Stieleria varia: one gene and its partner. The protein of the gene in region 2 binds, or shares a complex with, the protein of the main gene of each other region. Links are inferred from orthologs where the notes say so. Each region holds a gene or a part of one and is shown on either strand. Other genes may lie near its edges.

Region 1 (15,623 bases), 1.1 Mb from region 2 along the record:
CGCACGGTTTCCAGGAATCCTTGAGTTCAATCCAGCCGTCTTTCTTTTTCTTCGCAGCCGCATCGGCAGCCGCCGAATCGGTTTTCGAATCGGTTTTCGAATCGTCGGCTTGGTTGTCTTTCTGTGACGCGCCCTCTTGGTCTGCAGCAGCATTCGCGACAGAATCGGTCTTCCCCGAGTCTTGCGCCAGGACGTTGCTGGTGAGTGTGGGGCACGCCAGCAGGGCTGCCGCAAGCAGCATACGGGCTGTGAACCGAGCAGAGAATCGTGCTGTGCACCAGACAGAGAATCGAACAGGCGCGCTGCGAATTCGCGAGCTGGCGGCCAAATGTTTGTGAGATAGTTTTGTCATGACGGATGTCTGAACCCACGTTGAGAGAACCAAGTGCGACCGATCACGAACATAACCATACTCGGGGCCAGACTCGGCGTCATTGCCCTGGTGTTGTATTGGATCGCGATTTTTGTGGGGACGCATCTGCCCAAGATGCCCGAATTTGTCCCGACCGTCAGCGACAAACTCAAGCACGGCGTGGCGTATTTTGGCCTCGGAATACTGGGCTGCTACGTGTCAGGTGGCACGAAAGCGGCGTCAACCGCCGGCACGAGCAGATTGATGATCCGATTCGCCGTGGTGATGGTGCTGGGGATCGCCTACGCGGGCATCGACGAATGGACTCAAGGCATGGTCCCCGGCAGAACGCCGGATTGGAAAGATTTTCAGGCCGATGTCGTGGGGCTGGCGGCCGCCCTTGTGTGCTACCTGACCCTGCGAACGCTTTGGCAGTCCTGGCGTCAGCGGGGCTGACGAATGACCAGCCACGGCGGAACGTTGGCGATCCGCTCCTGCTGTGTCTCAGCTTGAGTCTCCGCCTCCGGACGCCTAGCGGGCGTGTATTGTCTGGGCGAGTAAGGCGATCGGTGGTACGTGCTGTCAAGCTCCGGGGCTGTCGACTTAGGAGGCAACAATTGGCCTTCCGGCGCCGGGACGGATTCGATCTGCAGTGGCCCCTGGATGATGCCGCTGCGCTTCATCCCCGGCGGACGGGGTGTAATGTTTTGACGGGCGGATGGGGCGGGCGCGGGCAATTCTTCGATTGAACCTCTACCTCCCCCATTATCCGATGGCTCCAACAACGTGTCACGCGATGGTTCCAGCAGGCTATCACTGGGCGACTCGGTCGAGCTATCCTCTGTTTCCATTAGCGGATCCTGCATCGGAGGCTGGTTGCCCCGAGGAGGTGCAAGTGCATCGAGGGGGTCCGGCTGAGGTTGCCCCGGGCGAATGATCTCCGGTTCTCGCTCGCCCGGAGACTCGGGCAGCAGGCTTTCATTTTGCTCAGATTCCCTACGCGACGAGTCCGTCGGAACGGTTGCGGGTGGATACGTAGGAACGGGCTCGGCCGGTTTGTATTGCGGCATCAACTCCTGTTGCGTGGGTGCGATGGCCGGCGATGAGAACTGGGGCTGCGGAGCCGGTGTCGGAACAAATTGCGTCGGAGCATATTGCCTCGGAACCTGGACGCTCTGGCTGTGGGTCGCAAAGGTCTGCTGGGATGTCGGATAACACGTTCCGCTGGCGCAGGGAGCATGCGAATGCGGCTGGTTTGCGTGTGCCGCCAAGACCACCGGCCCGCCGATGTACTGTCGGCTCTGTCGCGCACGCATGTCGGTGTATGAGGTGGGGGGCAAGTCCGCGCCGGGCTGGCAGCCGCCGTCGCGACACGCGTTGTATCCGTCGCCCCAGCCGAAACCCCAAAAACGTCCGACGCGGTCCATCATGGCACCCATCGGCCCCGGTTCGGCGGCCGTGAGCGAACCCGCGGCCAAGACGCCCGGGATCATCGAAGCGGCCGTCAAAAGTCCTATAGCGAGACGCTTTCGCCGCCGGGAACGGGAGTCTTGCGACGTTTTTGCATCGTTTGCTGCCGCACGTCCACTGTCCATGCCCTGAATGCGGGTGCGAACGCTTTGTGATTTCATTCCTAACATTGCTGTGACCTGTCATCCGTGACGTGGTGATTACTGCGGCGGGTAAGCGGACAGCCAGCCCGGTCACCTGTGAAATAATCGGCACAATGCGTCTTTGGACCGCGTGGCTCAAATCGGGGGAGCGGCAAATCGGTGCAATGTGGCACCGGTTGTGCGGATTGTCCGAATCAGACGCTTGCTTTACCTCTCGGATCGGACAGATGACGGTCGCCCGACAGATTTCATGTCACTTGCTGAGCTACGGTTTCAACGCCGGTGAAAAAGTCCGGAACTTCTGATCGAAAAAGCTCCCTGTTTCTACAAAATCCTGCAGGCAAAGAAGATGTCTCAACGCAACCGAATGCTCGTCGACCCTAAGGTTCAGTGGGCCATTGCGCGGCGAATCCTTTGCCACTGGGCACTGCTGCTGCTCTGTCTCGGGATGATCAGCATGTTCGTCCGCCTGATCTTTTCTGCCGGCTCCACGTCGTTTGCATCGGCCCTGTCAGATGCGGCTGCGGCTCAAGCCCCTCTGGTCTGCGTGATGGTGATGCTGGTCCCTGTTTTCATTCGCGACACGCTGGTGCTCAGCAACCGTTTTGCCGGCCCGATGTATCGCCTGAGATCATCTTTGGCCAATGTCGCCAAAGGCGAATCCGTGGAAACGATCAAGTTTCGCGATGGAGACTACTGGCAAGAAGTCGCCGTGGACTACAACAAAGTGGTTGCCGAGTTCAACCGCTTGAAGGCACGAAATGCCGAGCTGGAAGCCGAATTGACGGCACGCTCGGGCGAAACTGTCGACGCCTGAGAACTCCGCCCGATCGCTGTTGCGGGACATTTCTTGATGAAATCGCTCTGATTCCGCATCACAAGCCAGGAATCACCTACGCACGGATTGCTCGACGCGTAATAATGAAGCCTACGGGTTTCATTTCCAATTACAGCGTCGAGTTGCTCCCATGAACGAGTCTTTGTTGCGTCGGATTGCACCTGGTCACTCAGCCATCACGCCACTCTGTTGCATCGCGTTTGTCGTGATCCTGGCGACGATTTCGAGCGATATCCGCGTGGCCGCCCAAGACACCGAGGTGGCTCCCCCAGCGGAGCAGGACAAGCCAGCGGAGCAGGACAAGCCATCAGAACAAAAGCCAGCCGAAACCAAGACCGACAGTGGCGAAGCGGACACCGCAACGGCAAACAAAGTGGACGCTGGTCAAGATGATCTGGATGAAGCCGCCATTCTGAGATTTGATGCCAAATCCAGCCGGGATCTCGAAGCGGTCAAGCGACTGTTGAATTTGTCCATCAAAAAAGGGCTCACCGGCGAAAACCTCTCCTTTGCCAAACAAATGCTCGCCTCGGTGCTGTTGCAAGAAAGCCAGCAGATGATCGGCGCGATCGGCCAAGCACGGGGACAGCAAGCACTGCTGTTGCGTGACAATGCCCTGCAAACACTTGACCGTGCCATCGAGCAAGACCCGGAGTTGGTCGAAGCACTGCTGCTGAAAGCTCGCTTGCACATGTTGCTACCCGGCGGCGACAAGGACGCCGTTTACGAGTCGACCACGCGAGCGATTGAGATCCTGAAAGACGAGCCAGGAGAACGCAGTGCCGCTCTCTTGATGCGAGCAATGACGTACGCCCCCGGCCAAGAGGCCGAGCGTCTGGCCGATCTGGACGAAGCGATCAAGAGCGATCCGGAGAACATTCAAGCCTTGCAGGCTCGCGCCGCTCAAAGGTTGCGGATGCAGGACGTCGATGCGGCAATGGAAGACCTGGAAAATATCCTGGCCCAAGACCCCACAAACCAAATCGTTGCCCAGGAAGCCGTCAACCAATTGATCGAATTGAATCGACTCGATGACGCCATCGCGTTGATGACCAAAGCACTGGAAGCCAAACCGAGCGAAGGACTCTATCGGATGCGAGCGATCCTGAATCGGATGGCTTTGAAAGAAGATGAAGCCATGGCGGACTTCAACAAAGCCTTGGCGCTGCAACCCAAAGATCCCATCTCCTTGCTGCAAAGAGCCGAAATGTCGATCGGCCGAGAAGACGTCAAGAGCGCCAAGGATGACTTGGAAGCCGCCATCAAAATCGCCCCTCAAGTCGCGTCTTCTGAACAAGCGATCTTTGTACGCTGCTTGATCGCCATCGAAGAAAAGCGAATGGCCGATGCGATCAACGATATGAAAGAACTTGTCTCGCGTGATCCATCGGCGGACTACCGCCAATTGCAACTTGCCAATCTGTATCTCCAAGACGACCGGCCTCGCTTGGCCCTGGAACCGATGACGATCGTCATCGACCGCGACCCCAAGAACGTCAACGTCCTACGCCTCCGCGCCGACACTTTTCTCTCGGTCGGCGATCACACCAAAGCGATCGAGGACTACGAGCGAGCCATCAAGGCCTCGGGCGACGATGCCGATCCCGTGATCCTCTCGGGCATCCTGAACAACCTCGCGTGGGTACTGGCTACCTCTCCCAAAGATGGCGTGCGAAACGGAAAACGCTCGCTGGAATTGGCCGAAAAAGCGGTCGAGCTGACCGAAGCCAAGGAGGCGCACATTCTCAGTACACTGGCCGCGGCGCACGCCGAAGTTGGCAATTTTGAAAAGGCTATCGAGTGGAGCACCAAAGCCGTTGAGCAGGGAACTGCGGAAGAAAACGAGCAATTGGACCAACTCAAAGAAGAACTGGAGAGCTACAAGGAGAGCAAACCTTGGCGGGAAAAGCAGGAGACCGAGGAAAACGCGATCCCTATCCTGTCTCCCGACGATTTGATCGACACCTGAGGGATTCTGTAAATTCGATTTGCGGGGTATCCTCAGGCATCCAATCACCCTTGCCTTGTTTCCCGCATCTGCGATCTGCCAAATCATGCCCGCAACTGCCAAGCTAGCCCTCGAAGACGGATCGATTTACGCCGGACACGCGTTCGGTGCCGAAGGTGAAATTGCCGGAGAAGTCGTTTTCAACACTTCGATGACCGGTTACCAGGAAATCCTGACGGACCCAAGTTATTGCGGCCAGATCGTCACGATGACTTATCCTGAAATCGGCAACTACGGCGTCAACGCGATCGACGTGGAACACGAATCCCCAGCACTCTCCGGATTCATCGTCCGTGAAGAAAGCCGCGTGTACAGCAATTATCGCGCAAACGGCGACTTGGGTTCGTACCTGAAACAACACGGCGTGATCGCACTCTCAGGAATCGATACGCGAGCCTTGGTGCGACGCATCCGAACGGTCGGGGCAATGCGAGGCGTGATCTCCACCACCGATCTGAACGACGAAAGCCTGATCGCCAAAGCCAAGGCGTCGCCCAGTATGGTTGGACGCGATTTGGTCAGCGAAGTTGTGCCTGACTCCGTCGTCGGCTGGGATTCACGACTGGATGAATGGTCTGAAATCGAAATCAATCAACGACGACAAGGCCAAGCTCCAGCCGGCAAGCATATCGTCTGCCTCGACTTTGGAATGAAGTGGAACATCCCTCGCCACTTCGTCTCGCGTGGGAATCGCGTCACGATCATTCCCGGAAACCGAGGTGCCGACGAAGTCTTGGCGCTCGAGCCCGATGGGATCTTTTTGTCCAACGGACCGGGTGACCCAGAACCGCTCACCTACGCGCATGATACGATTCGCCAGTTGGTCGGCAAAAAACCGATCTTTGGAATTTGCCTGGGGCATCAATTACTCGCTCTGGCTTGCGGCGCAAAAACGTTCAAGTTGAAATTCGGACATCGCGGTGCGAACCAGCCGGTATTTGATTTGACGACCGGCAAAGTCGAAATCACGACTCAGAATCACGGGTTCGCGGTCGAAGAAGAATCGCTGCCGGATTGCCTGGAGATCACCCACCGCCACTTGAATGACGACACGATCGCTGGCATTCGTCACCGCGAACACAATGCATTCGGGATCCAGTATCACCCGGAAGCCTCCTCGGGGCCCCACGATAGCCACTACCTGTTTGACCGCTTTCAGCAACAGTTGAGCTGATTAACCGTAGGTCCATGCTCTGTATGACGAAATCAACGGGTGGTGGTGTTCGTTTTCGACTTGGAAAGTCGAACGACGATTGTCGCTGGACTGCTCAAAGTTTGGTGTTGTGTCTTTTTGGGTTTGCGCAAGTTTATGTCCCTGCTGCCGGCGCAGCTGGCGGCCCCCAGTGAGCCTCAGGCGCTAGCCGTGGGCCTGAGGCTGCAGCTGGTGGCCCCCAGTGAGCCTCAGGCGCTAGCCGTGGGCCTGAGGCTGCAGCTGGTGGCCCCCAGTGAGCCTCAGGCGCTAGCCGTGGGCCTGAGGCTGCTGCCGGCGCAGCTGGTGGCCCCCAGTGAGCCTCAGGCGCTAGCCGTGGGCCTGAGGCGGATTGTGGTGCCGGCCCACGGCTAGCGCCTGAGGCTGCTGCCCGGCGCAGCTGGTGGCCCCCAGTGAGCCTCAGACGCTAGCCGTGGGCCTGAGGCGGATTGTGGTGCCGGCCCACGGCTAGCGCCTGAGGCTCACTTTGATTGCGATGCATGGAACAAAAACATGGACTGAAAAAACAATGTCAACACCAAACTTTGAGCAGTCCACCCCTAGTGCATCGTCCAGTCTTAGAACGTGGGTTCGGTAGATGAGCCGTTTTGGCGTTAGCCACGGTTTTCGTGACACAACCGTGGCTAACGCCAAAACGGCTAACCCCCAAATCAAGACCGGATGATGCACTAGCCCGGATTATTCATAACCCGACGCGTCAGCGAGGGATACTCGGTAAATCCCTCGCTTACGCGTCGGGTTGTGAAAAACAATCTGCATTTCCCAACGATGTCACAACTCATTGTCATGAATCTGTTTGCGCTAAAAACAATCATCCGCATGAATCATCCGCTAATTCACTGACGCTTCTGACGCCGTGATGAATCCATCCGCGTCTCGGTCCAATGCGTCAAACTGTTTTTCGGTTCCGATGAACTCTCCACGCGAGATCTCGCCGTCTTGGTTGCTGTCGGTCATGCGTGCCCAAGTCTGCATGTTGCCGCTGTCCGTCTCTCGCGTCGGCATTGCTTCGCGAAAGCTTTGGTCATCACTTGATGGGTCACCTCGCAAGAACTCGACTTCATATGCATCGGGCAGCGACGCGTGGTCGAGTGCTACGCCTTCGCCGAAATTCAGTCGACGACCGCTGAATCGCAACTCGCGTTCCGAGAGCGATCCATCACCGTCCTGGTCCAACCATGCAAAAATCGCGTCGCGTGACTCGGCGCCTCGCGCTCGCACTTGGACTCGCCAAAGCAATGCGTCATCGACACGTCGACGATTGATTTCCGCTAAAGTGACCTTGCCGTCACCATCGGCATCCAGTCGCTCGAATGAAAACGACTCGTCCGGCACATCGGGGAACTCCTTCTCGTCCAGTCCGCCGTCCGAATTCGCATCAAGCATCTCGAACGCTTCCAAGGGAATGCGTTGAGTTTGTCCCAAGGTATCCTTTGCCGAAAAGGTGATCTTCATCGGTGGTGTCGCAGAGTCATCAGTGAACGCGATCGATCGCCCATTATCGTGCAGTTGCATCGTTTGTCGAACATCATCTGCTGCACTGACAAGGTTGAAAAAGGGTTGCGAGGATTCTTCGCTGTCGAACTTCAGCTCCAAAACTAGGTCCGCCACTGCGGTTCGCAACTGCTGGATCTCATCTTTATTGACCAAGCCGTCTTGATCCGCATCCAGGTTTGATACCGCGCCGGGATTTTTTCCCAAAGGTGAATTCAGCCGTGACGAGTCGAATGAATAGGCCATCATCGACCAATCGACGAAGCCTTCCAGATCCATTGCGACTTGACCATGGCGACTTGATCGACTGCGCTTCCATGCTGGGTCGTTTGCCGCCGGTGTCGGTAACACTTCGTCGCGATCCAACCGTCTGTCGCCGTTGCGATCCAGACGTTGTAGCGATCGCTCGGCCGAGTCAATTTCGCTCGGTTCCAGGACGCTGTCCTGGTTCAGATCGATCGCCGACAAGAGCTTGGATTGTCGTCGATTGGCATTGCGATAGTAGTCCGTGCCGGTCAAGCGAAAGGGACCGCCCACTGAGTTGACTCCAAAAACAAGCCGAGCGACTTCCTCGTGATCCGGTTGGAGATTTCGGTTGGCATCGTACCGACGCTCCATGTCTTTGTACTGCGCCGGTGTGAACGTCTGTCGGTTGCCAAACTGTTCGGGATGTGAGCGAACGTACTCAAACAGCGTTCGCCAACTCAACGACTCGGCTTCGTCACCATCACCCTGTGGTTCTCCAACCGCGTCCGCCATCACACGTGCGATTCTGCGCTGATGAGCTTGACCGAGAGACAGGTCGCCGATCCGAATGTCGACATCGACCAGTAAGATGCCCGCCGTGGTCGGCAAATACAATCGAACGGGCGAGTCGGAATTGGAATCTGGGGCCACCGACGGTTCGTCGTGTTCGCTCACCGGCTCATTCTTGGCGATATCGTTTTCCTCGACCATTGCCTCGGAATCGGTGGTCTGGGTCTCGGGCGTCATCGACACGGCCTCTCGTGGCTCGGGCTCGGCCGCCATTTGTTCTGTAGCGTCTGGTGCAGTAGTCGCTTGCTCAGAGGTGGTTTGCTCAGAGGTGGTTTGCTCAGTGACAACATCCTCAGTGAACTCAACTTCAACGGAGTCCTTGGTCGGCTCGACCTCGATCGACGGTTTCACGTTCTCGGACCCTTGCGTTTCCGACTCAGGCACCGGCCTAGGGCTATGCACTCCACATCCAGAGATTCCCAGCACGAACAGGCAAGCGATAAGAACTGCTGATCGCCAATACAGCCGAGGTTGATGCATCAGCTCAAGACCTCTCGGATCACGTTGCCTTCCGCGATCCGAATCGGCCTTCCTCCTTCGGCGATATTCTCGGTCGAGGGATCGACGCCCAATGCTTGGCACAAGGTGGCGAGTAAGTCCTGCTGATTCATTTTTCCGTCGGTGACATCCATTCCATCGTCACTCGTCTGACCGTAGGTCTGACCGCCGGCCACGCCACCGCCGGCCATCACGCACGTGAATGCTTGGGGGAAGTGGTCGCGACCACCGCTTGGGTTGATCTTCGGCGTGCGGCCAAATTCGCCCGCCCACAGGATGGTGGTGCGTTCCAGCAACCCGCGGTCTTGTAACTCGTTCATCAAGGTTGCCCAGCCGGCGTCCAGTTCACCGCTGAGCTGCTTGACTTGATCGAAGTTATTGGCGTGTGTGTCCCAGCCCAAGCCGTTCCCCATGCTGACTTCCACCAACGGGACACCACGCTCGATCAATCGTCGCGCCATCAAACATCCTTGTCCAAATGCTCCTTTGCCGTAGGCCGTCCGAGTTGCGTCGGACTCGCGTGACAAATCAAAGGCATGGCGTGCATCGCTTTCCAGCATCCGAATAGCGGACTCGTAAACGGTGTTCTGGGTCAATACGTTCTGTTGTGGACGTGTTTTAGCAAAGTCGGTTTGCATGTCTTGCCACAACGCCAATCGCTGGGCGTGCCGACCAACATCAATCCCCGCTGAGCGTTCCAGGAAATCAACTCGTAGCTGCGCAAACCCATCATCTCCGCCGGTCGGCGTGGCGGCCACGGAGGTTGCGGCGTGTCTTGGTCCCAGAAAACCCGGTCGAATGGAGGTGCGGGCAAACGGTCCAGGTGCGATGCTGACATAGTCCGGCAGATCAGCAGCGTCGCTGCCCAAGGCTTTGGACAACGAGCATCCGATCGCCGGATAGCTGATCGGACCGCCGGGAATGTGCCCCGTCCTCATCAGCACAGTGCCTCGCTCATGGTCGCCCTCTTTGGTGCTCATGCCACGCAAGATCGCGAGACGATCCGCCTGTTTGGCCAGCATCGGTAGGTGCTCACTGAAGCGAACGCCCGCGACATTGGTGGCGGTTTCCTGGAACGTGCCTCCATTCGGTTGGCCTGGTTTCATGTCAAAAGTGTCGATCTGACTCGGACCACCCGACATCCACAACAAAATACAATGTCGACCATTGGCAGCAGCCTGCTTGGCCGCCGCAGCCAAAGAGGGCATCCATCCGCTGGTTGCTGCTCCACCGATCACTCCTGCGCTGACGGCTTGCATCCAACGTCGGCGACTTGTTCGATTGGCCATATTCGCTGCCCGGTGTTTAAGGTTCGTTGGTTGGTCGGTAAATCGATCAGGGACAAACGGTGCATTCGGCGGTATTGAGCAGCACCCAGAGCAGATCGCCCAACGCGGCCTCTCTGGACTCACTGTCTTTGCTGCTGGACAAGTATTCCGCAAATCGCTTGGCCTCCGCATCCGTCGGTCGACGGGACAGAACAGCCAAAAAGAGTGTTTCGATCCGCTGAGCCTCTGTAAAAAATGGAGCTTGCATCGCCAACAACAACGCTCCGGAGGCGGGTTGCGTCGCCTGGGTGACTTCCGGCCCGTTGAGCAAGCCCAATGCCTGCACCACTCCATGCGGATAATCTCTCGGTGACGCCTCCGTGGCTTCCATCCGTGAAATGAACTGTTGACGCTGTCCACGATCTGGTGAACTTAAATCACTTGCGATGACAACGCTACGTCGAAACACGTTTTGCTGCATGCTGTCAAAGTACTGGGCCGGCGTCAGCGTTTTGACGTTCATGATCGCGAAGGAATCCGGCGGCGGAATTTCACCCATGGGCGCGGCACTGGTTCGACCGTACGCCTTGGTACGACCGATTGCAGCATACAAGTCACGAAGATCAAATCGTTGTTCAATCAGAAAGTCTGCTAGGTACTGCAATAACTCAGGATGACTGGCGGGATTGTCGACATCCATGTCGTCCACCGGATCGACGAGGCCTCTGCCAAACAGATGCCCCCAAACACGGTTGGCCGCGGCACGTGCAAAAAATGGATTGTCTCGCGACGCCATCCATATCGTCAGTTGTCGACGCCGGTTTTCGGACGGATCATCTTCTGGCAGCGTTTTGACTCCTGGATAGCGAGGCAACATCACACGTTCGGTTTCCGGAAAGGTGACTTCTCCGCCCGATCGATCCTCGACCACCATTCCGCCGCCCATCCGAGAGTCACGTTGTTGCAATTGGCCAAAGAACGCCGCGTACTGCCAGAAATCTTCCTGAGTCCATTGTCCCAGCGGATGATCGTGGCACTGGGCGCACTGGAGTTGTATCCCCATAAAGATCCGCGAGGTCGCCGATGCAATTCGCTCTGGTTTCAGTTCATGCGACGTGTAGAAAATCGCCGGCCCTTCGTTCCCCGCACCGCCTGCAGTCAAGAATCCGCCGACCAAGTGATCGTAGGGTTTGTTGACAAGAAACTGCTCCTGCAACCATCGATGTAGCGCCGCGACATTCTCATCGGGTCGCACGGCCACTTGATTGTCGTTTGGCAGCAAGATATCGATCCAACGCGAAGCCATGTGGCTGGCGTGTTTGGGAGAACGCAGCAAAGTGTCGATCAGCTCAACACGCTTGTTCGGGTCGTGGCTGTCAAGAAACTCTCGCAGTTGCGATACCGGCGGCGCGACGCCGGTGATGTCCAAAAAAACTCGCCTACAGAACTCAGCATCGCTGGCTGTATCGGCCGGAATGATCGAGTCTTGCTGCCATCGTGACTCCAGGATCTCGTCGATACGTTTTGCGGCGGCATCGATCTCGTTGCCGACTGCCTCGACTCGTTGCGTCTCCCCAACGCCGAGAACGCTATCGTTGAGATCTTCACCTTGAGTGACACCGCACAGAGAGCAAATTGCACAGACGGCGGTGATAGTCCGAAACATGATCACAGACTCCGGTGGTGACGCGATACCTAATGCCACCTTATCAATAGATGGCGTAGTGGAGTTCGCCAGAAATCCTGTCCGAAAGGAATTTTGCGAATCTCACTTACCAGGTGCGCCAGTAAGTGGATCGTCGCTACTTGGGGCCACCAAGCGAAACGACATCAGTAGGTTGTCGATTGGTGTGGTAGCGAATTCCTAACCCCCTGAGTTTACCGGATCGGAGAGCGAAATGCGATTATCCAGACAATCCAGCCCGGAACAAATGGCAGGGAGCGATGGCAGGTTGCCACGCCCGATTCCGGTCCTCGTGTCGCTCATCCGTTACTTTTCACCGTCAATTTGGTCAAAAGCCAATCGTTGACCCGAGCATCGATCACCATATGGACTCTGTCCGACGTCCCGCGGTTGTCGACGCAGTGCGGATCACTCAAACGCAAGTACCAACAGGAACCTGCGTCCAGTTTCACCCGAATTCCATTCAGCCGGAAGTCAACATCGGGATTCGTGACGACTGGGACATGAAGTCGAACGGTGCCACTTTGCAAATCCAAATCATGGTCCCTGTGTTCCTTGATCCTCGACCCGCTGGTCAGTTTCATCAACCGCACGGCCAGCAAGGGGCATCGAATGCTTTGCAAGACCTGCTGAAAGTAATCTGACTTCGCAAGGTAAGGCGTGTCCGCAAAGTCCACGCAGGTGGGATCGGAATAAATCATCATCACAGGATGCGTGGCAGACGCCGGCCCCCGCAGCGGAATCACACTCCAGTTGCCCTGATAGTTCTGAGTGACGAAATGGTCGATCCAGTCACCCGACTCCAGCTTTCTCAAGTCGTCTTGCAAACGCCCAGCATCGAACGACAAATCAAGCCGCACGCGATCCGGAACTTCAGAGGGGCATTGGGTGGGCATGGAGGATTCAAGATGGTTGTGCGGCGGTGAGCCCGGTGTCGCGGGAATGACTAGGGGTTGTTTGGCAAACTCGTAGGTCGGGCACTCTTGCCCGACAGAACGTGAAAGGACAAGAGTTCCCATACTACTTTCATTCTCGGCATGTCCCAAGGCGTTGAACGATGAGCTAAGCGGCGTTTGGATCGATGCGATCGTTACAGGCCTGAAGTCCTGAAAATCGGATTGCAGAAATCTTGCCGATCCTCTGCGACCGTTCTGAATATTCATGTCGCAATGTTTGAGCACAGAGGGTTTGGCGATTTGCGATGCACATTTGCTCATATCGCTCAAGTTTATCGATTCCGCGGCGTTAAATTGCCTTGAACGACGTCGGATCCCTTGCCCCCACGTGGCCGATGCAAACATGGCCAGCCTTTCAGGCATTCCCCTCCTGAAGCCAATCGAATGAAACGTCTGAACGTATTTCGCAAGACACGACGAAAACCGCGGCTCTTCGCCGCGTCGGCCCCAAAACAATTGACGATCGAAAACCTTGAGACCCGTCACTTATTGGCGGCGGGTGATCTACTGGCAACGCTTGAGTCTCCGTCTTTGGTCGACGACGGGTTTTCTCGATCGGTGGCGATGAGTGGCAACATCGCAGTCGTCGGCGCTTATCGGTCTGATGGAAACGTTGGATCGGCATACCTGTACGATTTGAATTCGCCAGGCAATCGAGTCGAGATCCCCAACCCTGCTGCCAATGGGAACAGTGGGTTCGGCTGGGATGTCGCATTGGATGGATCGAATCTTGTGATCGGTGCCGCTTACGACGACACCGGTGCCTTAGGTACAGGGCGCGTGCACGTTTACCATGCGACCAGTTCATCCGCTACGTTTCAGACCAGCATCAATAATCCATCACCCAACAGCTACGACCGGTTCGGCTGGTCAGTCGCGGTAGACGGCAACACGGTTGTCATCGGCGCTCCGGCAGACGATTTCGGCGCCCGGGATTCTGGAGCCGCATACGTCTTTGACATCAGTGGCGGCACCGCGACCCTCGTGTCGACGATCGTCAATCCGACACCCGAATTGGAGGACCGTTTCGGCGAACGTGTTACCGTCAGCGGCAACAAAGTGGCGATCTCGGCTCCGTCCTCCAACGGTCAAGCCCTCGGCTCGGACCCAGGGTTTGTCTACGTCTACGATCTGTCCAGCGGTGATGCTGTTCTGCAGGCTACGATCCAAGGCGATGACGAGTTCGGAGTCGGACTTGCTCTGGACGGCAACACGTTGGTTGCCGGCAACGGCGATGGAGCGGGTGTTCGCGATGTCAAGATCTACGACATCAGCGGCACGGGCGCCGTCTTGGTCGACACGGTTTCCAATCCCGAAGGAACGGTCGACTACTTTGGACGAAACGTCTCGTTGGATGGCAACTACTTGGCGATCGCTGCTGATAAAGCGTCGGTGGGAGAACGTTGGTCTGGTACCGTTCACTTCTATGACATCAGTTCCGGCGTCGCGGTGTTACAACAAACCCTCGACAACCCGACACCAATCACCAACGAGTTCTTTGGCTTGTCGATTGCCGTAGACGGTGGCCGGGCTTTGGTCGGTGCCGAGTTTGATCGTATTGACACAACGAATCACGAAGTGGCTTACGTCTATGAAATCGGCGCCCCCGAGTTTGATTTCGGTGACGCGGGATCGACGTATCCAACAACCATATTGCAGGACGGTGCTCGTCACATCCCGGTCGGTCCACAATTGGGGGCGTATCGAGATGCCGAGTTTGACAATATCGTAACCAGCAGTTCCAACGGCGACGATCTCAACGGAGCCGCTGATGACGAAGACGGTGTGACTTTTCAACGCCTCACGGCAGGACAACAGCAGGCCAGCTTGGGGGTTGATGTTCGAGGCGGCAACGCCAAACTCGATGCATGGATCGACTTCAACGCCGATGGAGATTGGGACGATAGCGGAGAAAGGATCGCAAACAGCATCCTCGTGGGCAACGCGGGGGATGGAACCTATACAATCACGTTCAACGTTCCAGCCAATGCGGTCATCGGGAACACGCAATCAAGATTCCGATTGAGCACGATTGGTGGGCTGTCGCCACGGGGGATCGCCCCCAACGGCGAAGTGGAAGACCACGCAGTCACCATCTATGGCACCCCAAGTCTGACGGCCGCCCAGCCATCGGTCAGTGTTCCAGAAGGAAACACGGCGACCAACAGCGGTACGTTCTCTCACTCCGGTTCTGCCGCGTGGGTGACGGTGACGGCATCCATCGGCACGATCAATCAGGGAAACGGTGCAACGGGCAGCTGGGCGTGGTCCCTTCAGACCACTAGCGGTTCCTTGACCGAAGGCTCGGTGGCCACGGATACCGTCACGATCACGGCGACAGATCCGTTTGGTGCCACCAGTACGCTTTCCTTTCCATTGATCGTCACCAACTCCCCACCGGTAATCGACTTTGACGACTCGGAAATCGCGATCACGCAGGGGCAGACGGCGGCAAAGTCGCTGACGATCACGGATGTCGCGTCCGACGTGATTTCCGTCTCCGCGTCACTGGGCACGGTTTCTCATTCGTCAGGTAACACTTGGATTTGGTCATACCAATCGAACGACCCCATGCCTACCACCGCGGTGGTGATCACAGCGACGGACAGTGACAATGCCGCGAGATCCGTCGGCTTTGACCTCACTGTCGATGCGGTCGAGCCAACGGTGAACGCCGGATCGGATCTAACGGGCAGCGACGGCCAAGTGTTGAGTTTTGCCGGCAGTGTTAGCGACGCGCCCGCAGGAGTTGTGCCGTCCTATCACTGGGACTTTGGTGACGGCAGCGTCAGCTCAACGCGACTGGCAAACCACACCTATAGCGACAACGGAGTCTACACGGCGACTCTATCGGTAACATTCGGCCAAAACACCTACACGGACACA
Region 2 (16,437 bases):
AGGAAATACGGAGCCCCTGCGTCACCGATCTCCGACTGCAGTGCCGTGCTATGCGGTACGTGGACTTCGGCAAAGTGTTTCTCGTAGTCAGCCACAGCGATCTTTGGCCGCGCCGAGGACGCGATGTGACCTTCGTTCATCGGATATTCCTCGTCATGTTGCAACGCGACCATCTCCATCGGCAGATCAAAACAAGGAAAGTCAAATCCGGCCACCCATCGTGCCGACTCAATCGCCGCATCCAGAGCGGACTCCAAGTCCGGCAGCAGCTCGGTCAGCTGCGAAACCTCCGGAGACCTGTAGAAACCGCCGACGCGGACGTTGACGGGATGGATCGCACGTCCGCCCAGGATCTCCAATAGCCGATTGCCAACCTTCTTGATCCTCAGCCCCTGGGTGACTTCGTCGGGAAACCGCTTTGCCAGTTCGATCCCACTGTGTGAGTCAAAAAAATCGGGTGCGTTGAGCATGTAAATATGCAGGACGTGGCTCTCAATCCACTCACCACAGTAGAGCAAGCGACGCAGGATGCGGATCTCGGGTGTGATTTCGACTCCCAAGGCCTGTTCCAACGCGTGCACGGATGTCATTTGATAGGCAACCGGACAGATTCCACAGATGCGGGCGGTGATATCGGGCACTTCCTCCAAACGTCGTCCCTGCAGGAACGCTTCAAAGAATCGGGGCGGCTCGTAGATCGACAGTTTCACGCTTTCGACTCCGCCATCGCGAAGCCGAACGTGCAGCGCGCCTTCGCCTTCCACGCGAGTGAGCGCCTCCACGGTAATCTTGCGAGTCGATCCGTCTGTCATGAGTTCGTCTCGGATTTTGAAATAAGTTTCGGTCTGCCACGCTCGACACGATCGCTTTCGATCTGAAAGACGCGTGCCCCTGCGTTCATGTTGCGCAGTTGCGAGATCAAATGCTGCGGAGACGTTCCCGATGCCAAGTAGTGGTCCGACAACGGCTCACAATTCGCTTGCTCGGCAGGCCCAAAGCATCCGTAGCACGGTCGGTCATAGGCGGGGCAAATTGCCCCACATCCGGCTTGAGTGACCGGGCCGACGCAAGGCTGACCGGTCGTGACTGCGATGCACACCGTTCCCCTGCGTTTGCATTCCATGCAGACACTGTGTGTCGGAATGTTCGGACGACGATTCGTGATCATCGCCTTGATCACCGTCAGTAGTTGTATCTTGTCGATCGGGCAACCACGAAGCTGAAAATCAACCTCCACGTGTTCTTCGATCGCCGTGCTCGTTGCCAACGTGTCGATGTACTGTGGATTCGCGTAAACCAGCCGCAAGTACTCCGCATGATCGGCCCAGTTTCGTAAGGCTTGGATTCCTCCCGCGGTCGCGCACGCACCGATCGTGACGAGTTTGCGCGACTGTTGACGGATTTCCAAGATTCGCTGAGCATCCCTTGCCGTCGTGATCGAGCCTTCGACCAATGCCAAGTCGTAGGGTCCCTCACCGATATGGCTGGAGGCTTCCAGGAAATGAGCAATCTCCACCGCGTCGGCGACATCCAACAACTCGTCTTCGCAACTCAACAGCGACAACTGGCATCCGTCGCACGAAGCAAACTTAAAAACTCCCAACCGCTTGCGTGTCGTTGACTTGCTCATAGCGATCGCACCTCCAACAACGCTGCGACGCGGTCGTATCTCAGCACGGGTCCGTCCTTGCAAATGAAATGGGGTCCAAACTGACAATGCCCGCAATGGCCAAAGGCGCACGTCATGTTTCGTTCCAGAGAAACCCAAATGTGATCAGTCGACACACCGATGCGCTGCGCCGACCTTGCAGCGAACCGCATCATGATCTCTGGTCCGCAAGTCATCACCACCGTTTGATTGGGGCGATCAAGCTCCAGACGCTCCACCAGCGGTGTGACGACACCAACATTTCCCGACCAATCATCGGTCGGTCGATCGACTGTCGTCTGCACCGTGATGCCTTCATACGACCAATTCATGTACTGAGTCGCGTAAAGCAGATCGGACGGACTGCGTGCCCCCATCAGCAACCAGATGCGGCCAAAACGCTCGCGTTTGGCCAACAATTCGTAGATCACTGGACGCAGCGGTGCCAACCCAATCCCTCCCGCGATCAAAACCACATCGCAACCGCTGCACTGTTCCAACGGCCAATGCGAACCGTACGGTCCGCGAACGCCCAACGTCGTGCCGACGGTGGACAACGCCAACCGGTTGGTGACGTTTCCGACCGCTCGGACGGTGTGGACCAATTCGTGGCAGTCACTCGGATCGCCACTGACTGATATGGCGGCTTCGCCAATCCCCGGCAAGTACAGCATGTTGAACTGCCCGGCGCGCAAGCGATAGCTCGCCGCATCACCACTGTCGCTCAGCCGCAAATGGTAGGTCCTCACCGAACGAACTTCGTCGTCTATGCCGACGATCTCCGCTGGCATGACACGCCAAGGATCAGACAAGGATTGCCTCTTTGTAAACGGTTCGTCATCAATATTCGGCACTGGTTTTGTCGTCCCAGAAACTCAAGCGGATTGCAGATCTTTTGTTCGATAGACATGTTTGTCGATGTCACGGCCGTTGTGATCTGTGCACTGCCGCACGCACCTCGCACATACCGCGCGGATTCGCCCACGCTACTCTGGCGATTCTGACGATTCACGCAACACCAACACAGGACAGGTAGCCAATCGTATCACACGTTCTGCCGTAGAACCGAGCAGCAAGTGCTTCAAAAAACCGTAACCATGCGAGGGGATGACGATCAAATCTGTTTTCAGCTGCTTCGCAAGCTCGGCAATGTGGCTGCCAGGATCGCCGATCGCAATGTGCAGTTCCACTCGGTCATATTTCACGGCCGCGAATCGCTCCTTCAAGATCTTTGTCACGTGCGCGATCCGCGAATCATCCGTCAGATTACCGTAAAGATAGCCGAGTTCCATCGCTGACAGGATCGGTAAGACGTGAACGACATCGACGTAACCATCAGGATCCGTGATTTCCAGGGCACGTTCCAAAGCATCGTATGCCAGATCACTAAAATCAATCGGAACGAGCGTCTTTTGTGGTCGCAGTCCAGACATCGTCGCAGCCTCATCCGTTCTCGTGTGAGTATGTTCGGTGTACTTGGTGGCGACTGTGTTAATGCAAATGCAGTGCCATGCGGCACACTGTAACAACGAGCTACAGAATTGGTGTTGCGGCACAAGCTTTGCGGACGAGTGACGGATCAGCCCAGCCCACGCCACCAACGCCCGCATGTTCAGCATGTTCATTGACCCCTTCGCACGACTGCGTTTGTCCGCCGTGACTCCACTGGTGTTTCTCTTTGCGTTGCTCTCATACACACCGACGACAGCGTGGAGCGACGATGATGCCGCCAACGTTAGTGCAGTCCACACGGTACAGATGGAGGTCTTCCTACGCTCGGATCTGCCAAAGTCCGCTGAAACGATCGCGTACATCGAACACCTCAAGAACAAACGTCCCGGCCTAGATGTCGTCGTTCATGATGTGCTCAAGGATCGCGAGCAACTGGCACGCTTGTACGCGTTGACCCAACGATTTGGCCGCCCCAAACCAGTGGTGCCGAGCTTCTACAGTTGCCGACAAATGTACTACGGTTTCCTGGACGCACAGCGAAGTGGCCCGGGGATCGAAGCTTTGCTGACGATGGACGTGTACACCCGCGACACGTGCCCCAAGTGCCAGGAAGCCAAACGGTTCTTGCCTCAATTGAAGCAACGTTGGCCAGCAATCGAGTATCGAATACACGAAATCACTGGAGACGATATCGCTCGCGCCCGTTGGCATGCCCTCAGCAGCGCAGTGGGCGGATCGCCGGGTCTGCCCACGTTTGATTTTGCGGGTCGCGTCATTGTGGGTTACTCCGGGGACGCGACAACCGGCCGGCAACTGGAGGACTGGATCCGCGAAGTCGCAAGCGAACCGTCTGCAAAACAGCCTGCCGGGAAACCTGACGACAAACCGCCGCCCAAACCGTCGCAAACCAAACCGTCGCAAGTCCAACCGGGATTGATTTCGCTGATCAACGTGTTGCAAGCCGCTCAAGCACCGGATGCATTATCCGAAACGTCGGATTCAAACGATTCACCGGTGATGGAGTTTCCTGAATTCGAGTTGCCGGGTGAAGCCACCGAGGGCGATGTCGGCGCGGCTACACTGCAACCGCCCGAGGAGGCATCCGGTACGCCGTCGGATACGATCGAGCTGCCATGGTTCGGCCCAGTTCGTGTCACCGACATGGGCTTGCCACTCTTTACGTTCATCGTCGGGCTTGTCGATGGGTTCAATCCGTGCGCGATGTGGATTCTGGTCTTCCTGTTGTCGATCCTGGTCAACATCAAAGACCGTCGCAAGATCATCATGATCGCCGGTACCTTCGTCGTCGTCAGCGGCCTCGCCTACTATGCGTTCATGGCTGCCTGGCTGAGCATGTTCTTGCTGATCGGAATTGTTCGCCCCGTTCAGATTGCGTTGGGGCTGATCGCTTTGACGATCGGTGTCATCAACGTCAAGGACTTTTTCGCGTTCAAGAAAGGCGTGTCGCTTTCGATCCCTGAGAAAAGCAAGCCTGGGTTGTACCGACGCGTGCGTGAGATTGCCCAAGCCAAGTACATGACCGCGGCATTGGCAGGCGTTGTCGTTCTGGCCGTCGTCGTCAACATGGTCGAGCTACTCTGCACGGCAGGCTTGCCCGCTCTGTACACCCAAATCCTGACGCTGCAGGATCTGCCCGCATGGCAGAACTATCTGTATCTCGGACTCTACATCTTGGCCTACATGCTCGACGATTCGATCCTGCTGGGGATCACCGTGGTCACACTGTCCAATCGCAAGATGCAAGAACGCGAGGGCCGATGGCTGAAACTTCTCAGCGGACTGGTGATCCTGGTCCTCGGCCTCGTCATGATCTTCCGTCCCAGCTGGCTGACGCTGGTTGGCCACTAGTGGTCTGGGACAGCTAGAAGTTAGGGTTTGCCGTAGTGGATCTTGCCAAAGATCCTACCGCTACAGGATCTTTAACAAGATCCACTACCCTAAAGATAAGTTGTCGCAGATTACTAGGTGCCAAAATCGCGAATTGCGCTTTGATACCAGCACGAAGCGCTAGCGAGTGTCTCACTGTTCTATATTCACTCGCTTGCGCTTCGTGCTGGTTTTTGCATCGCTTCCAATCAAAGTCCATTCACAATCGCAGCCCTAGCGGGGACTTCGCTGTCAGTTCGTTTCGGCGTATCGTTCCTGCAGTGACAACACTTCCATCGGCATTTCACGTGTCACTTTCATCGCCCTGACGGCAGCCTCGGCGGCAGCCAAAGTCGTGATACAGGGAACTCCGTACTGCACCGCCGCGGCTCGGATCTTGCCTTCGTCCGTTCTGGCACCTTTGCCACTGGGTGTGTTCAGGATCAACTGAACGTCCTCGTTCTTGAGGTAGTCGATCAAGTTGGGGTGTCCTTCGGCGATCTTTTTGACGCGTTCGACCGGGACGCCGGCATCCTCTAGACGCTTGGCGGTTCCCGTGGTTGCCAACAGGCTGAACCCGAGCTCCCGCAACAATTTGCCGAGACTGAGCACGGAATCCTTGTGTCGCGCACTGAGACTCAAGAAGATCTTTCCGCTATCGGGCAACTCGGCACCCGCAGCGATTTGGCTCTTGGCGAACGCCAGCGAAAACAGCTCGCTGATGCCCATCACTTCGCCGGTGCTCCTCATTTCAGGACCCAGGACGATGTCGACACCGGCAAACTTGCGAAACGGAAAAACGCTTTCTTTGATCGACACGTGACGCGGGATAGGCTCCGAAGTGACCCCCAGTTGCTTCAACGTGTGACCCGCCATGACTTTGGTGGCCAAGTTTGCCACGGGCACACCTGTCGCCTTGGCAACAAACGGCACCGTACGGCTCGCGCGAGGATTGACTTCCAAGACGTACAACGTCGGCGTTCCGTCTTCCAACTTGATCGCAAACTGAATGTTCATCATGCCGATGACATTGAGCGCCTTGGCGAGTTTCTCTGTCGCCTCGCGAATCTCTTGCAGCACCGGCTGTGGGATGCTGAACGGTGGAATCGCACAAGCGGAGTCGCCCGAGTGTACACCGGCCTCCTCGATGTGTTCCATGATCCCCATGATCACCGCATCGGTTCCATCGCAAATCGCATCCACGTCGACTTCCGTGGCATCCTCCAGGAAACGATCGATCAGGACCGGCTGTCCGTCGGCGACAATGAACGCTTCCGCGACATAACGCTCGAACTGTGATCGGTCGTAGCAGATCTCCATCGCACGTCCGCCCAAAACAAAACTCGGACGCACCAGTGCTGGATACCCGATGCGATCCGCTTCTTTGCGAGCTTCCTCCATGTTGCGTGCAATTCCGCTTGGCGGCTGACGCAATTGCAGGTCGTTGATCAACTGCTGGAAACGCTCTCGGTCTTCGGCGGCCTCGATCGTGTCGACACTGGTTCCGATGATCGGCACACCGGCTTCTTGCAATCCGCGAGCCAAGTTCAGCGGGGTCTGTCCGCCGAACTGGACGATCACTCCGTCGGGCTGAGTCGCATCGCAGATGTTCAAGACGTCTTCGATCGTCAGCGGCTCAAAGAACAGGATGTCGGACGTGTCATAGTCGGTGCTGACCGTTTCCGGGTTGCTGTTGACCATGATGCTTTCGATACCGATCTCACGCAACGCGAAACTGGCGTGGCAACAACAGTAGTCGAACTCGATTCCTTGACCGATTCGATTAGGACCACCACCCAGGATGATGACACGTTTTTGGTCGCCTTTGGGCGGCAGTTCGGTTTCGGTCTCGTAGGTGCTGTAGTAATAAGGCGTGTAAGCTTCAAACTCCGCGGCGCAGGTATCGACGCTCTTGTACGCCGGTTTGATGCCGAGTTCCAAGCGTCGGGCACGGACTTTGGTCTCGGTCGACCCAAGCAATTTCGCCAATTGACGATCAGAAAACCCGTCGCGTTTTGCGTCCCACATCTGGTCATGGTTGATTTCGTCCAGACTGCCGATCGCCGCGATGCGTTCTTCCATTTCGATGATCTGAACCATGTGGTCCAAGAACCATCGGTCGATGTGTGTCAGGGAAAAGATTTCATCGATCGAAATCCCGGCCTTGATCGCGTATCGCATGTAGAAGATACGTTCGGCGCCCGGCGTCCCCAGCTTTGCTTTGATCGCATCGATGTCTGGCTGCTCGTCGGTTCCCCACAAATCACGATTGTCACAACCCAGGCCAAAGGCACCCACCTCCAGTCCTCGCAACGCTTTCTGCAGTGACTCGCGGAACGTTCGCCCGATCGCCATCGTCTCACCGACCGATTTCATCTGTGTGGTCAGCGTAGAATCGGCATCAGGAAACTTTTCAAACGCGAATCGCGGCATCTTGGTCACGACGTAGTCGATCGTGGGCTCAAAACAAGCCTTCGTCTTTTGCGTGATGTCGTTACGCAATTCCCAGAGGCGGTAACCGACTGCGAGCTTTGCAGCAATCTTTGCGATCGGGAACCCGGTCGCCTTACTCGCCAACGCACTGCTGCGACTGACCCGAGGATTCATCTCGATGACAATCATGCGGCCCGTGTCGGGCTCGATCGCAAACTGGATATTGCTGCCGCCGGTCTCGACACCGATCTCACGAATCACGGCCAACGAGGCGTCACGCATCCGCTGGTACTCTTTGTCGGACAGCGTCTGAGCTGGTGCGACGGTGATGGAGTCACCGGTGTGTACTCCCATTGCGTCGAAGTTCTCGATGCTACAGATGATCACGACGTTGTCGTCACGATCCCGCATCACTTCCATCTCGTATTCTTTCCATCCGATGATGGATTCTTCGATCAGAACCTCCGTCACCGGAGACTGATCCAACCCGCTTTTGACCAACACGTCAAAGTCGTCTTTGTTGTACGCGATCGCGGAACCGCTGCCGCCCATGGTGAAACTGGGACGCACCACGGCGGGCAACCCGACCAGCTCCAAGGCCTCGCGTGCTTGCTCCAACGTTTTGACGGTTCGGCCGAGACAGACGTCCAAGCCGATCTTTTCCATCGCCTGCTTGAACTGCTCGCGTTCCTCGGCCTTCGCGATCACTTTGGCATTCGCGGCGATCATCTCGACGCCGTATTTCTCCAAAACTCCGTGTGCGTCCAAATCCATCGCGACATTGAGTCCGGTTTGCCCCCCCAGCGTGGGCAGCAAGGCATCGGGGCGTTCCCGCGCGATGACTTTCTCGACCATCTGCCAAGTCAGCGGCTCGATGTAGGTCGCGTCCGCGGTCGCCGGATCGGTCATGATCGTGGCCGGATTGCTGTTGACCAAGACGACCTCGTAGCCTTCCTCGCGTAGCGCCTTGCAAGCCTGGGTCCCCGAATAATCGAACTCACAAGCTTGGCCGATCACAATCGGGCCGCTTCCAATCAACAGGATTTTTTTGATGTCGTCGCGTCGTGGCACTGCGATTCTCGTGCAGGGTCGGAGGGGAACTGAGGGACGATCGCCCAAAACGTATGAGAAGATATCAGATAGAGGGCAGGTTTGCGTAGGACACGCAATCACACATTTACGCAGCCGCTGAGCTTGAGTAACGATTTGCCACCGATTCAGCGTGCAAGGTTTTGCACAGCCCCCAAACCGCGATGAAACATTGGCGAATTGCCGCTAAAAATCCGGCCGTTGATTCTCGCCGAGGAATTTCTGCAGCCCCTGCGTCAGTCGCTGCAGTTGATCATCACGGTGAGCCGCGGAAAGCGAGATTCGCAGTCGAGATCCATTCTCGGGGACGGTCGGCGGGCGAATCGCGGGAACGTAGAAACCCAGCTCCCTCAGTTCCCGGGAAATCGTCAACGCCACCCGCTCCGAACCCAGTGGGATCGGGACGATCGGCACGCTGTTCTCTGGCTCGTCGCACGTCAGTCCCAAGTCAGCTCGCAGCCGCTGCGCTAATGCCCGAACACGCTCTCGACGCTCGGGATGCTGGCGAATCTGCAGCAATCCCGAGCGGCCGGCCGCCACCGCGGAGGGCGCCAGAGCCGTGCTGAAGATCAGCGTCCGACAGTGGTTGATCAAGTGATCGACCACGATCGCGGGTGCAGCAACGAACCCCCCTTGCGCCCCGATCGCCTTGCTGAGCGTGCCGATCCGAATCGCAACTCGCTGCCGGACTCCCAAGTGCTCGCACAATCCGCCTCCGGATGCTCCCAGCACGCCCGTCGCGTGCGCCTCGTCCACGATCAACGTCGCGTCATGTTCCTCCGCCAAATCGCACAACGCGACCAAGGGTGCCGTATGCCCGTCCATGCTGAATACCGTGTCGGTCACGATCCATACGCGCGCGTACTTGGCTCGGTGCGTCTGCAGCAACTGCTCAACAACTGAAACATCGCGATGAGGATAGACCAGGCAGTCCGCACGGCTGAGACGACAGCCGTCAATGAGCGACGCGTGATTCAACGCATCGCTCAAGATCAAGTCGCCTTTCTCGGCCAAAGTCGCGACCGTTCCACAGCACGCCGCGAATCCGCTGGGAAACAGCACCGCCGCCTCGGTCGACTCCAACGTTGCCAGGTCGTCGGCCAACTGTTGATGCAAATCCGACCAACCGCAAACCAGAGCACTTGCCGTGCTGCCGCTGGGTAGGCCATTGCTGAAGTCAGCGGACATGCCATCCGGCACGCTATCGGGACATGCCGCCAATCCCAGGTAATCGTTGGAACCGAAATTGATCAGGCGGCTGCCATCGGGTTCAATCAAGATCGTCCCGTCGCATTGCCGCGGAACCAGAACGCGATCTCGATGCTCGCGACGCCGTTGCGATTGGGACTGAAACAGATGCTCAAAGGCCATGATCAGCCCGGCGGCCAAGTGAGTTTGCGACCACCCATCAAATGAAAGTGCAGGTGGGGCACCTCTTGTCCGCCGTCGTCGCCACAGTTGACGATCAATCGATACCCTGCCGACAGACCTTCTTTGGCCGCGATCTTTGTCGCCACCAAGACACAGCGGCCGACGATCTGCTCGTCTTCGTCGGTGAGATCGATCAAGGAAACGATTTCCTTTTTCGGGATGACTAAGATGTGAGCCGGCGCCTGCGGATTGATGTCGCGAAACGCCAAGCACAATTCGTCTTCGAAAACGATGTCCGCTGGAATCTCACGATCGATGATTTTCTTAAAAACCGACATGGTTCTCTCCTGCCGAATAAATCTGCCGCTCAGCCGACTTGACCGACGACCAAGAACATGGGGTTAAGTGATTCGAAACGGACACGGTCCAATTGATTGGTTCCTCGTGCGATATTGATCATGCGAACTTCCGTTTGAACGCCTGACGATTCCATCACGGCTTGAACCGCAACCAAATTATCCGGACTGGACACGCTGACCGCGATTCGCCCATGCTTGATCCGCTGCAGGGCCGCACGCACCAGGTCGGGAACCATTCGTCCGCTGCCGCCCACAAAGATTGCGGTCGGATCCGGCAGATTCTGCCATGCCTCGGGCGCTTGGCCGTGAACCGGTTGCAATGCCGGAACATCAAACATCTTGGCGTTCTCCAACATCAATCCGTAGTCCTCCGCGTCCATCTCGATCGCAAAGACTTGGCCCTGACGGGCGATCTGAGCAGCTTCGATCGCCATCGATCCGCTGCCTGCGCCGACGTCCCACATCACGGTATCCGGTGTCAGCTCCAACTCGGCCAACGCGATACAGCGAACTTCCGACGGAGTCAGCAATCCACGCTTGGGTCTGGATTGCAAGAACAGATCATCCGGATTTCCGAACAAACGATGGCGTGTCGCTCCACTGGGTCGATCCGCAACGCCCTTGCGTCGAACCAACACCATCACATTGAGCGGCGAAAAGCTCTGTTGGCGGATCGATTGTAAGTCACCTTGGGTCACCGTTTCGTTCGGTGTGCCCAGATTTTCGCAAACATAGGCGTTGAAATAATCGATCCGTCGATCCAACAGCGCTTCGGCGACAGCCCTTGGCGGGATAGCTTCTGTGGTGAACAATCCGACACGATCCGCGGTGCGAATCGTGTCCACGACACGATCCAACGGAGCGATCGCCAAATTGGTCAGGTAGGCATCGTCCCAGCTTTCTTTTACACGGGCGAACGCCAATTGCATGCTGCTGACGTTCGGGACGACTTCGAATCGCTCCTTGCCCAACGAATCCGTTAAGAACTTGGCGATGCCATAGAACAGCGGATCACCGCCGGCCAACAGCACCGCACGTTTGCCGTCCAGACCAGCAAGCTTTTTCGTCAGCGCATCCAACGTTCCGTCCACAGCGATTCGTTGAACCCCATCGTCGACGGAATCTCCGTCCGTCACTTTGTCCAACATCGCCTGATTGCCGATCAACACCTCGGCTTCGCTGACCAGCCGACGTGCATGACCGGTCAATCCGTCCAAGCCATCGTCACCGATCCCAACAATGTGTATGCGTTCGTTCAAGTGTGAATTCCTTGCTTGTCTGTTGTCCGATTACAGCTTCTTCAGTGCCGCCAAAATCTCGTCCACCGTGCTGCGTCCTGCGTGTGACTTGCTGACCTTGCTCCAAGCCACCCGACCGTTCTTTTGGATCACGTAGGTTGCAGGGTAAGCCGTCTCGCGTGGTGCGTCCCAACGCAGCCCCCAGGATTCGATCATTCTCATTCCCGGATCTCGCACCATGACCAGCGGCTCGGGCAGCGATCGCGATCCCACAAACTCTTCCGCGTGCCGCTCCAACAACGTCGCTTCGCCGGGATACACTAGTATCACACGCTTCGCCTGTTGCCCCAAGGCTTTGGCGCGATTGGCGATCGATGAAACCTGTTTGCTGCACAGCGGACACTGATACCCAGGATAGCCCCGCAACACGATGACAACCGCCGGCCCGTCCGCAATGGCATCTTTGAGCGTCAAGTAATCGTCGCTGCCGACCAACGGCAGTTCAAAATCTGGAGCCTTGTCGCCATCCGCCAGAGTCGGCGTCTTTTCGGCAGTGTTTTGCGCGGAAACAGGATAACTCGTTAACGCCGACAATGTGATCGTCAAGCAACAGACGATGAGGCGAGGGGCGATGAGGCGGCTGGTCTTGAACATCATTCGGATTTCCAAAGCAAGGTTCGTGTTTCTGAAGTAGAACTTTCTGGAGTTGAACACAGGTCGGTTTCACGTGATTGAATGTGATCTCAACGACACGGCAACGTCAATCACGACCTTCTCGCTTACGCTTGCTGTAACGTTGTAATGTTCGTCGTTCTTTGCTGGTCAAGCTCGCTTCGCCCGACTCGTGAATCTTTGCCAGGATGCGGTCGGCTTCCGCTTCCTCCTGTCGCAACTTTTTGTCCGGATCGTGAACCTTTAACTTCGTTCGACGTGCTGATGTCTTGACGTTGTCACGAAAGCGTGTGACGTCCAAGAACTCAAGATTCCAGCGTTGATAGAAGTACAACGCGCCGAACGCGGCGCCCGCCAAGTGGACCGTGAACGCCGTGCCGCCTCGGGACTGAATCCCAGAGCTCGCTTCGCTCAACATCGTCAGCGTCCCCAACAGGTCGCCGGCAACGAAGATAACCGCGATGATCCACGCTTTGATGGGAAAGACCATCATCAAGAGCACTTTCTCGTGCGGATAATGGCAGGCAAACAGAATCGTCGTCGCCAGTACTGCACCACTGGCCCCGATCACGCCGCCGTCGACCTTTCCCGTCACCCAATACGTCAGTGAGCCGAGCACGCCGCCGATGAACATGGAGACGAGATAAAACCGCAGGAACTCGCCACGCCCAATCTTCTGCTCCACGGGTCGTCCGAAAACGAACAAGCCCAGCATGTTGAACGCGATGTGGAATATGTTTCTCTGATCGTGAATGAACCCGTAAGTCAAAAACTGGTACCACGTCCATGGCTCAATGACCGTGTCCCGCCGCACCGCAAACCACTGGGCAAACCGGCTGACGGAAACCACTTGGCCACTGATGTCGACTTTCTCCTGGAACAGCATGTCCAACAAGTGAATGGCAACGGTCACGACCAACAGAATGATCACCACACTCTTTGGCTGCATCCGTCGCTGCTCGCGTTCGTACTGCTCCCACGGAGTCAACGCATCATCGCGTCCGTAGTCGCGTTCGTAGAGACCCATGAAGATTCCAGGCGTCGCGTTTTGGGGAAAGGTGTTCAAAGCAGGAACGCTTCATTGTGGCTTGAGAGCCCGGAATTGGCAAAGCCCCATCGGTAAAGGCTCCGTCTACCTGATCCGACGCAGAACGAAGACTCTTCGCTCATGCAAATTCGGCAGCCGCCGAACCGCGATCAAGCGGTTCCTGTGCCTCGTCGCCCAGCTCGAAACGTCCTTGTTGAACCAAAATCTCCCATTGCCCGTCAAATCGACGGCTGAAATTGAGCACCACGGGCGTTCCATCCGCCAATTTCGCGGACAAACCATGCATGAACCAGCCACGCGTCAACATGGGCCGACAATCGCTGGAAATCCGCACGTCCTCGCCGGGCAGCCAGCCCGTCGGACGCATCACCCATCCATCATCGTCCACGAACAGGCGCCAGCGACTCTTGGCAACCAATCCCGCTCCGGAATCCTTGGGAAACACCACGATTCCTTTCCCGCCAGACAAACGCAAATCAGGACAGGCATAGGATCGCCAGACCCTCGCGATCACCGGATCCAAAAAGATGGTTCGGTAAAACCGCATGCGACGCCCGGTCCAACGCAAAATGATCGCGGCCAACACCAGCACGATCAAATTGATCACGGTGGCGATCGTCGGGCTGAACGCGTAGACGGCCATCAACAATCCACACAACGCTTTATTGCAAACCTCAAACACCGCGTCCAAAAACGGAATCGGCGTCAGCCAGACCAACAACTCAAAAAAGAATTTGACGCAGTTGATCACGATCACGTTCACAACCATCGCGAACGCTAGCAACGTCTCGACGGTAAACGACAGCACACCGAGCTGTACCATCGCCACTTCGCCCGCGTTGCCCGAATGGGCAGCTCCCGAGTCTGCCAGAAACTTGATCACCAACAGGATGACAATCACCGAATAAGTCTCCAGCTGATCAACCGCCTGCGCGAACGGCTTGCTGACCTTCGTCAAACGGGGCAAGCTCGTCAGAACGGTCAACACCAGGAACACTCCAAAGAGCACTTCATTTTGCAACGGGCCCGTGGAGCCCAGCAGCGCATTGTTCTTGATCCACTCGGGGCCCCAAAGCGCGAGCCCTGAAAGGCAAGTGATCCCAAAGAACGGGGACAACGCAAGCGGTGCGAGAGGCCCCAGCCAATCGGCCAAGTGCAACGACTCCGCCCACGAGTTGGCCACCGCGATGTCGGTCGCATCAAAATCCTTCGGCTGCAGACTCTCCGGCAGCTCCATCGCGTCGGCGGAAGTTGCGTCGGCGGAAGTTGCGTCGGCGGAAGTTGCGTCGGCTTCGGCCCCAACAACCAACGTGCCGCCGTTGATCGATAGGACCAATAAAAGCATGAGAGCCGAAACGGCAACCAAGATGGGAATGCGACGGTCCACTTGTGACGGTTCTTTCAATCGCATCAAGAATCCCTTCGTTGGAACAAATAAATCAACCTGACGATGCAGCTTGCGGCGTCAACGATTTTCCGGTGACCCAAACTCCCATATTAGCCGTCGGAGTAGACCTGTGAAACTCCGCGTTCTGTATCCCATTGAGCCACTTGTTAATCGACGGCAGCCAACTCACCGACAGCCAAGCCGAAAAAATCATGCGTGCCAAAATCATGCCCCTTGCCTTCGTGGCCCTCTTTGTCTTTGGAATGGTCTCTTCCTACGGCCGTTCCAAGGCCATCGGTACCAAACTCAAGATCACGGAAAAGGAAACCGTCAGCTACTCCGGGGATGCGACCGAAACCGACGCTGGAACGCTCGGTAAACGTCTTGTCGAGCTGGACTATTTTGACGGACAGGGCGACGCGGATGTGTTGCTGAGCAAGAACGATTCCGGCTTCACCGTTTCGTTCGTGCTGCAGGATGGCGCCTGGGAAAGTGCCAGTACCGTCACCAGCTTTGCGTCCCTTGGACGTCAGCTCCACCAAATACTTGGCGGGCGTCCTCTGACGGTCAACCTGATCGACAGCGACATCAACGTTCGCAGAAGCCTCAGCATCACTCAATCCGAGTCGGTGTTGGCCGCGTCGGAGTGCGAGTCCATTCGGTACCTGAGCCCGGCAACGGAAGCACAAGCCGACTTGCTGGCAGACGCATTCAAGAAGGTAGGATTCTTCGACGGCAACAACCCAAAGGACGTCTTTCTCGAAATTGGCTCGGATTCAGAGACGCAAATCATCTCCGCAGTGGTCCAAGAAGGCGTTTGGAACGATCCCGAAATGGTAGCGTCCTTTGATGCTCTGTTCGCAGGGTTGGCAGGCATCATCAACGCTCCAATCGAATATCGTTTGATCGACAAGTCCAATAACTTGCACCACTCCAACTCCTTCGCGGAGTGAATCAACAAGTCGCATAAAAGCTCCGGGCGAGTGACTTTCTCGTTCTGCGAATCGCAAGATTTTACTTTCACGGCCTTGCTATTCCCGCTTTCCAGGTAAGATGTTCAGCGATGAACACCAGCGTGTTCTGCTACACCATACCGAGCAAGCCCATCAGAAATTGAGTAACGTTGAATGTTGATCAAGAAAATAGTGCCGTTGATCTTCCTCGGCTTTTTCGTCTTTGGACTCGTCACTTGGTACAGTCGCTCCAAGGCGATAGGAACGCGACATAAGATCACTGACAAGGAGTCTGTGAACTACTCGGGCGATGCCACCGAAGCGGACGCCGATTCGCTGGGCAAAATGCTCGTCGATATGGGCTACTTTGACAATCAGAACGAAAAGGATGTCTTGCTACGCAAAGACACCGACGGGACATCGATTTCATTTGTCGTTCAAGACGGCGTTTGGGACGATCCCAATGTTGTCTCGGCGTTTGAGTCGGTCGGTCGACAAGTCGCACAAAGTCTTGGCGGTCCGCCATTGAACGTCGACTTGATTGATGACAGTATCAATCTCATGAAACGCATGGTCATCACGAAAACAGAGACCAGCCTCAAAGCTTCGGAAACTGAATCGGTCCGTTACTTGAGCCCCGCCACGCCGGAGCAAGCATCAGCGTTGGTAGATGCACTCAAGGCGATCGATTACTTCGACGGCGGATCGACCAAAGACGTCTATCTCGATATCGCGTCCGATGATGAGACACAAATGGTTTCCGTCGTTGTGCAAGACGGCGTGTGGGAGGATGTGGAGATGGTCGCAGCCTTTGAAAGATTCGGTGTGGACGTTGCAACCCATTTGGGATTGCCCATCGAATTCCACATCATCGACTCCTACCGAAACTCGCATTTCTCC

Evidence for each region.
Region 1: the proteins of carB (region 2) and carA are in contact, whole or in part, in a solved structure (PDB 1KEE), measured with the Escherichia coli proteins. The link is inferred for Stieleria varia from one-to-one orthologs.

The regions. Positions count from the first base shown.
Region 1 is NZ_CP151726.1:5,756,676-5,772,298, reverse strand. What follows is about bases 3,928-6,921. They hold carA (glutamine-hydrolyzing carbamoyl-phosphate synthase small subunit), read left to right. Parts: upstream 3,928-4,857; coding sequence 4,858-5,985; downstream 5,986-6,921. Other genes in these bases: Pla52nx_RS19460 (EF-hand domain-containing protein), read right to left, coding at 6,853-6,921; Pla52nx_RS19470 (tetratricopeptide repeat protein), read left to right, coding at 3,928-4,772. In the rest of the region: Pla52nx_RS19490 (family 16 glycoside hydrolase), read right to left, coding at 1-352; Pla52nx_RS19485 (VanZ family protein), read left to right, coding at 386-808; Pla52nx_RS19480 (hypothetical protein), read right to left, coding at 796-1,983; Pla52nx_RS19475 (hypothetical protein), read left to right, coding at 2,315-2,782; more of Pla52nx_RS19470, read left to right, coding at 2,934-3,927; more of Pla52nx_RS19460, read right to left, coding at 6,922-8,682; Pla52nx_RS19455 (DUF1501 domain-containing protein), read right to left, coding at 8,811-10,118; Pla52nx_RS19450 (DUF1549 domain-containing protein), read right to left, coding at 10,165-11,763; Pla52nx_RS19445 (aspartyl/asparaginyl beta-hydroxylase domain-containing protein), read right to left, coding at 12,081-12,944; Pla52nx_RS19440 (PKD domain-containing protein), read left to right, coding at 13,122-15,623. UniProt on the Escherichia coli protein: Small subunit of the glutamine-dependent carbamoyl phosphate synthetase (CPSase).
Region 2 is NZ_CP151726.1:4,611,891-4,628,327, reverse strand. The notes cover bases 5,040-8,847. They hold carB (carbamoyl-phosphate synthase large subunit), read right to left. Parts: upstream 8,492-8,847; coding sequence 5,240-8,491; downstream 5,040-5,239. Other genes in these bases: Pla52nx_RS15545 (aminotransferase class I/II-fold pyridoxal phosphate-dependent enzyme), read right to left, coding at 8,696-8,847. Also shown: Pla52nx_RS15575 (Ni/Fe hydrogenase subunit alpha), read right to left, coding at 1-812; Pla52nx_RS15570 (oxidoreductase), read right to left, coding at 809-1,630; Pla52nx_RS15565 (FAD/NAD(P)-binding protein), read right to left, coding at 1,627-2,460; Pla52nx_RS15560 (universal stress protein), read right to left, coding at 2,635-3,081; Pla52nx_RS15555 (glutaredoxin family protein), read left to right, coding at 3,266-4,969; more of Pla52nx_RS15545, read right to left, coding at 8,848-9,880; Pla52nx_RS15540 (histidine triad nucleotide-binding protein), read right to left, coding at 9,883-10,218; precorrin-6y C5,15-methyltransferase (decarboxylating) subunit CbiE, read right to left, coding at 10,248-11,498; Pla52nx_RS15530 (redoxin family protein), read right to left, coding at 11,529-12,134; Pla52nx_RS15525 (rhomboid family protein), read right to left, coding at 12,238-13,215; Pla52nx_RS15520 (hypothetical protein), read right to left, coding at 13,316-14,608; Pla52nx_RS15515 (hypothetical protein), read left to right, coding at 14,740-15,537; Pla52nx_RS15510 (hypothetical protein), read left to right, coding at 15,712-16,437. UniProt on the Escherichia coli protein: Large subunit of the glutamine-dependent carbamoyl phosphate synthetase (CPSase).